Regions from separate parts of the Ralstonia mannitolilytica genome, predicted to be linked through region 2. Evidence: predicted binding sites of a transcription regulator. Region 2 holds the regulator's gene; the other holds the start of a gene.
The links. Region 2 encodes FliA, which starts transcription of late flagellar genes. Its sites were predicted from a motif close to CTAAAGTTTNNNNNNNNNNNGCCGNTA; they were not measured.
Positions count from the first base shown of each region.

Region 1: a site for FliA is predicted at 1,924-1,950, ahead of TK49_RS17940 (flagellin N-terminal helical domain-containing protein). Genes of this name have one in related genera too.

Region 1 covers NZ_CP010800.1:293,882-297,284, forward strand. The annotation lists gene fliD (flagellar filament capping protein FliD) at 1-798, opposite strand, end outside; gene TK49_RS17940 (flagellin N-terminal helical domain-containing protein) at 984-1,811, opposite strand; gene TK49_RS17945 (LuxR C-terminal-related transcriptional regulator) at 2,220-2,855, shown strand; gene TK49_RS17950 (putative bifunctional diguanylate cyclase/phosphodiesterase) at 2,878-3,403, opposite strand, start outside.
Region 2 covers NZ_CP010800.1:927,294-930,696, reverse strand. The annotation lists gene TK49_RS20810 (3-deoxy-7-phosphoheptulonate synthase) at 1-106, opposite strand, end outside; gene TK49_RS20805 (MBL fold metallo-hydrolase) at 302-1,396, shown strand; gene TK49_RS20800 (RNA polymerase sigma factor FliA) at 1,415-2,176, opposite strand; gene TK49_RS20795 (MinD/ParA family ATP-binding protein) at 2,185-2,943, opposite strand; gene flhF (flagellar biosynthesis GTPase FlhF) at 2,957-3,403, opposite strand, start outside.

The DNA of each region.
Region 1 (3,403 bases), 630 kb from region 2:
GATGCCGTTGATCGTGGCCAGGGCGTTCTGGCCCGTGGTCACCTCGGTCATGTTCTGCGTGCCGGCCGGGTCTTGCGAGAGCAGCGATTGCAGCGTCGCATCGCCCGACACCGAGATCTTCATCTCGGAGTTCGAGCCGCCCGCCGTGGAGGTCAGCACCAGCCGGTACGGGTTGCCGCTGCCGTCGTTGACGATGCTGGCCGACACACCGAGGTTGGCCGAGTTGATCGCGTCGCGGATGCCCGAGAGCGTGTTGTTCGAGGAGTCGATCGTGATCGAGCCCCCCGGCAGGTTGCCGTTCTGCGTGAACGTGGCGCCCGAATACTTGCCGTTGGCAAACGTGCCGCCCGACACCGAGCCGAACGAGAACGAAATCGTGGTCGACGACCCGCTGCCGATGGCCGAGGTGGCGGAAGCCTGCCCCTGCGCGGCGAGCACCTGCGACTGCGCGAGCTGCGTCACGTTGACGGCGTACGAGCCCGCCGGCGCCGAACCCGTGAGCGAGGCACTGAGGATGGAGGCGTCGTAGCCGCTCGCCTTCATCGCGCTGAAGTTCGACACCGAGCTCAGTCCCGCCATGGCCGTCTGGAATGTCGCCAGCGAGCTCTTGAGGTTGCCCACCGCCGAGAGCTGCGTCTGGTAAGACGTCTGCTGGTTCTGCAGCAGGGTCAGCGGCTGGCTTTCCACCTTCATCAGGCTGGTGACCAACGTATTGACGTCGATGCTCGTCCCGATACCGGGAATCGAGATCGGCGGGACGTAGTTGTTGCTCGAGGAACTGCTGGTCGTGGTCGCCATGATCGGATCGGTCAGCGTATGCGTTGGCGGGAGTCCTTCCTCACAACGGCAGCGCTCGCCACTTCTTTAGCGGAGGTGGGCCACTCTTCACAATTGGATCAGCAAAACGAAAGGCCGGCGCCCCCCTCGAGGAGCGCCGGCCTTCGACCCGGCCGCAACGCGCCGGGCTGACATCCGCCTGCCGATTAACCCTTGAGCAGGTTCAGGATGCTGTTCGGTGCCGAGTTGGCTTGCGCCAGCATCGCCGTACCGGCTTGCTGCAGGATGTTCTGACGCGTCATGTTCGACGTTTCTGCAGCGTAGTCGGTGTCGACCATGGCCGACTTGGCAGCCGACAGGGCGGTGTTGTTCGACGTCAGCGTGTTGATGGTCGAGGTCAGGCCGCTTTGCTGGGCACCCAGGCTGGCGCGCGCCGACTTCAGGGCGGTCAGGTCGGTGTCGATTGCCGTTTGCGCGGCCGTTGCGTTGGCAGCGCTCGTCACGCTGGTGCCGGCGCCCGTGAACGAACCGTATGCCGACAGGTTGACGTTGGTGATGGTCGCGCTGTCCGTCGTGGCGTTCTGGCCGTACTGGAACGTCACCGAAGCAACCGTGCCGTCGAACAGCTTGTTGCCGTTGTAGTTGGCGTTGGTCGCGATGTTCTTGTTGGCCGTGGCCAGCTGCTGGTATTCCTTGTCCAGGTTGGCCTGGTCAGCTGCCGACAGACCGCCGTTGTTGGCTTCCACAGCCAGTTGGCGCATACGTTGCAGGTTGTTTTCGACTTGACCCAGGTACGAGTCGGCCGTCTGCAGGTACGACTGTGCGTTGTTGGCGTTCTGGATACCTTGCGTTTGCGAGTTCAGCGTGGTCGTCAGGCTCGAAGCGACAGCGTACGCAGCAGCATCGTCCTTGGCGCTGTTCACGCGCAGGCCGGTGGACAGGCGCTGCAGAGACGTTTGCAGCGCGGATTGCGATTGCGACAGCGCTTGCTGCGTTTGCAGGGACGAAATGTTGGTATTGAGGCTGAGGGACATGACGGCTCCTAAGTTTCCCGTTGGTTTGTTGCCCGATTGGCGGCTTGTTCCGGCTGTGCCGGGCAACGTGACCTGTAACTTGAAGGGGATCAGGTCTGCGTTGTACTCAGGTTATCGGTGGCCGTCGAAGAAAGTTTAGGGTCGCCTTGACAAAATTGTGCGCTGGCGGCGGTCCGGGTTTCGGGCGCCCGTTTTTTTGAGCCGGCCCGCCAACAGCAGCAGCGCGCCTGCTTCTTGCCGTACAGGGCCTCGGCTATACTCGTCCGATAAATCACGGCGCCGCATCCCTCCATACAAAGAGCGCCACTTCGCACAGATGGGGAGTTGCAAGCCCCGCCCAGGCGCTCCAGCGGCCTGCCGGCGGTCATAAGAGCTCGAAGCGAGCCTGTTTGACCCGCAACACCCACCATGCTCAATGTCCTGATCGTCGAACCGCACGACATTGCCCGTGTCGGCCTGCGCCAGATCCTCAAGGATTCGCGCCTGGCACGTCAGATCGAGGCCGTGCCGGACCTGCGCGACGCCAACAACGACGTGCTCGCCCAGCGCGAGTGGGACGTCATGCTGTTTTCGGTGGAATCGGCCACCGGAGACGAGTTCCAGACCATCAAGATGGTCCGCCAGCAACACGCCCGCCTGGCCGTGCTCGCGCTGGGCCGCCATCCCGAAGCGCTGCTCGCGGTGCGCGCCCTCAAGGCCGGCGCCGCCGGCTATCTGCCGATGGATGCCAGCCAGCCGCAATTGCTGGCCGCGGTCAACGCCATCTCCAAGGGCAAGAAGTACCTGCCCTCCGACCTCGTGGAAGTGCTGGCCGACAACCTGAACGTCGACTGGGACAAGCCCCGCCACGACATCCTCTCCGACCGTGAATTCCAGACGCTGCGCATGCTCGGCTCGGGCCGCACGCTGAGCGAGATTGCCCAGGCGCTGCAGATCAGCGCCAAGACGGTCAGCGTGTACCGCGGGCGCGTGCTCTCCAAGATGAAGCTGCGCAACAACGCGGAGCTGACGATGTACGTCGTCAGCAACGGCCTCCAGCTCTAGGCCCCGGGGCCCACGCAAGGGTTCAAGACGGATAGAACCTCGGGATGCACGCGCCGTAGCGCCGGGCGTTCTCGCGCACGAGGTCTTGCACGGCCGCCGGTTCCAGCGGGCGCGTGAGCAGGTAGCCCTGGAACTCGTCGCAACCGGCTTCGCGCAGGAATTCAAGCTGACCCTCGGTCTCCACGCCTTCGGCCACAGTCTTCATTCCCATGGCCTGCGCCATCATGATGATGGCCCGCGTGATGGCCGCACGCTCGGCTACGTGCGGCAGGTCCTGCACGAACGAGCGGTCGATCTTCAGTGTGTCGATCGGAAAGCGGTGCAGGTACGACAGCGAGGAGTAGCCCGTGCCGAAATCGTCCAGCGCCAGCGATACGCCCATCGCCCGCAGCTCGGTCAGCAGCGCGTGCAGTGACGGGTCATCCCGGATGAGGATGCCTTCGGTCATCTCCAGCTCGACCGCGTTGCCCGGCAGGCCGCTGGTGGACAGCGCGCTGCGCACCATCGCGCTCAACTGGCCGGAGCTGAATGCCTGGCCCGACAGGTTG
Region 2 (3,403 bases):
GCGGGCGCACGGCGCCAATGCGCACATCGTCGATACGGGTCGTATCCTGCGTTGCGTCGGCCACGCCGACTTCCTGGTCATGTTGGGGGTTATCGATACGCATCATGGCAAGCAAGGGTGGAAGCTCTCAGCAGCCCGCATGTTGCTACAACTGCGCTGAAAAAGGGGGACAAAGCGCAATCCGGCAGACCGGAGTACCCTTGCGAAGCCGCCAAACGTCCTGATCTGGGCGGAATCCGCGTTCTCCCGCAAGCTAGAGCCGCAGCATCGCGCCCCGACCGGTGCCCGGCGTCATGGTGAAATGAAGAACCCCTATTACGATCCCGCCAAACCCCATCACACGCCGGACGGCTTTCGCAACCGCTACGCACACCCTCGCCCGGGCGGCGATTTCTGGCAATGGCAGCGCGAGCGCCGCCGCCTCGGCCTGCCCAAGCCCCCCACGCGCGACCTGTCCTGCGTTGCACCGAACCTGGCGGCCATCCACCAGCCGCCGGCCGTACCGCAGCTCACGTGGATCGGCCATGAAACGCTGCTGCTGCAGATCGGGGGCCTCAACGTGCTGACCGATCCGGTGTTCTCCAACCGGGCGTCGCCGCTGCCGTTTGCCGGACCGCGCCGGCACCAGCCGCCGGGCCTGTCGCTCAGTCAGTTGCCGCATATCGACCTGGTGCTGATCTCGCACAACCACTACGACCACCTCGACAAGGCCAGCGTGCGAGCCTTGATGCGGCAGCCGGGCGGCGCGCCGATGTTCTTCGTGCCGCCGGGGGTCGAGCGCTGGTTTGCACGCAACGTGCGCGGCACGCGCCTTGCCGGAAAGGGCGCGGACCACGGCGCCAACGTGCGCGCCTTCGACTGGGACGACGAAGCGCGCTTCGGCCCCTTCACCGCGCAGTTCTGCGCCGTGCAGCATTGGTCCGCACGCGGCCTGTACGACCGCAACCAGACGCTCTGGGGCAGCTGGGCGCTGCTGCATCCGCAACTGCGCTTCTGGTTTTCGGGCGACCTCGGATACTCGCAGGACACGCGCGACATCGGCGCCCGCTTCGGCCACTTCGACGTGGCGGCGATTGCCGTGGGCGCCTACGAGCCGCGGTGGTTCATGAAGGCCCAGCACATCGACCCGAGCGAAGCCGTGCAGGTCATGCACGATGTCGGGGCGCGGCAGGCCGTGGGCATCCACTGGGGCACGTTCGAGCTGACGGACGAACCGCTGGACCAGCCCATCACCGACCTGGCAAACGCCCTGAAGGCCGCGGACGTGCCGGCCGAGCGCTTCCTGCTCTTCCGCCATGGCGAGACCCGCGTGTGGGACGCCGCCGCCGAACGCCTCGTCGCCGAGCTGCCGCAAATGAAAACGCGGCCGCGAAATGACTCGCTGGCCGCGCAATAGAACGCTGTCCGGTGCCGATCAGGTCGGGGTCGGCAGCCACGCGCGATCGCGCAGCCGCGCACGGATCCGGGCAATCGCCTGGCTGTGGATCTGGCACACGCGCGACTCCGACACGCCCATCACGGCGCCGATTTCGCGCAGGTTCAGGTCCTGCTCGTAATACAGGCTCATCATCAGCTTCTCGCGCTCGGGCAGCGCCTCGATGGCGGCCACCACCGACTCGCGCAAGTCGTGGTCCAGCAACTGGTCCAGCGGCGTGGCGTCGTTTTCGGCGGCGCGGTTCTCGATGAAGGCGTCGGCGTCTTCGCGGTCGAAGTCTTCGTAATACAGCAGCTGGCTGCCCTGCAGGTCGACAAGCTGCTTCTGGTAGTCGGCCAGCGACATGCCGAGCGCCGTGGCGATCTCGGTTTCGGTGGGCGCGCGGCCCTTCTGCTGCTGCAGTTTCTGAATGGCCTGTTCGATCGTGCGCGCGTTGCGGCGCAACCCGCGCGGCAGCCAGTCGGAGCCGCGCAGCTCATCGAGGATGGCGCCGCGAATGCGCTGGGCCGCGTAGAACTCGAACTGCACGCCCTGCGTTTCTTCATAGCGCGACAGCGCATCGAGCAAACCCATCATGCCGGCCTGGATGAGGTCGTCGAGCTCGACGCTGGCGGGCAGCTTCACCATCATCTGGTTGGCAATGCGACGTACCAGCGGTGCGTACGTGGCCATCTCGTCGGACTTGGTCTTGCGACCGGTTGCGGTGTACATATCCATGCCTGCCTTTGGCGCTTCGTTCATGGTGCGCCTCAATAAACCAGCTCGGCCGCGCGCGTTGCGGCGCGTGGCGTTGCCGTCGGTGCCGAACTCGACATCGTCTGTGCCTGCGCCGACACCATCACCTGCGACGGCGACCCTGCCGCGCCGGCTTGGGGCTGGGCCTCGGCGCTGGCCCAGCTCAGCATCTCCTCGGCCAGCTGGCGGAAGGCCATGGCCGAGGGGGATGCGGGAAACGCGCTCGCCACGGGCTTGCCGAGCGAGAGCGCCAGTTCGATATGCCGGTCTTCCGGCAGATAACCGGCGAAATCAATGCGGGTGTTCAGGTACTGGCCCACGGTGTTGGCGAGGTTGCGGAACACGCGCACCGCAGAATCGACCGAATGCGCGCCGCACACCAGGGTGCGGATGCCCGCGCTGCCCTGCAGCACCGCGGTTTTCTTGAGCAGCGTGTAGGCGCTCTTGATGCCTTCCGCGCCGTCGGAGAACGCCAGCAGCACGTCGTCGCACGCCTCGGCCACGGTGGCCAGCGCGCGCGTACCGAAATGCGCGGCCACCAGCGTCACGTCTGCCGTGTCGTCGTGCTCCTCGAGCACACCGGCCACGGCCACGACGGTCTGGGCACTGACCACCGCAGCGTCGCGACCCAGGGCCGACAACGCAATGCGCAGGTTGTCGACGATGTCATCGACCTGCTCCTGCGCGCCGATCAGCAGCACGCGCCGGCTGGCAGCCTGCCCCAGCATGCGGCGCAGCCCGGCGGCCTGGTCCTTGACGAATGGGGTCGTCATCGTGCCCCCTTGCTCATGCGAAGTCGAACGCGGCCAGACCGGGCTCGCGGCCGAGCTGGCCACGCGCGGCGGCCTGCGCCACCAGCAGCGATTCGTCCGAATCGAGCGCAAACGACGACTGCTCCGCCCCCGCGCGGAAACTGCGATGGATCAGCAGCTTCTTGTTGGGCGCGGCAATGTCTTCCGGCACGCGCTGGCCGTACGACACGTAGTGCAGCGGCAGGCGGCGGCGGATCATCACGTCCATCGCGTGGCCGACCGAAGCGGCCTCGTCGATCTTCGTCAGGATGCAGCCGGCCAGGTTGGCGTCGCCGGTGTGGGCGTTGCGGTAGGCGCTGACCACCTCGTCGAGCGTCTTGCCGTTGCTCGTGGCGTTCAGCAGCAGCAGCCGCTTGATCGACGGGCCCACGGCATGCAGCATCGCCATCTGTTCCGACACGGCGCGGTCGCGCTGGCTCAT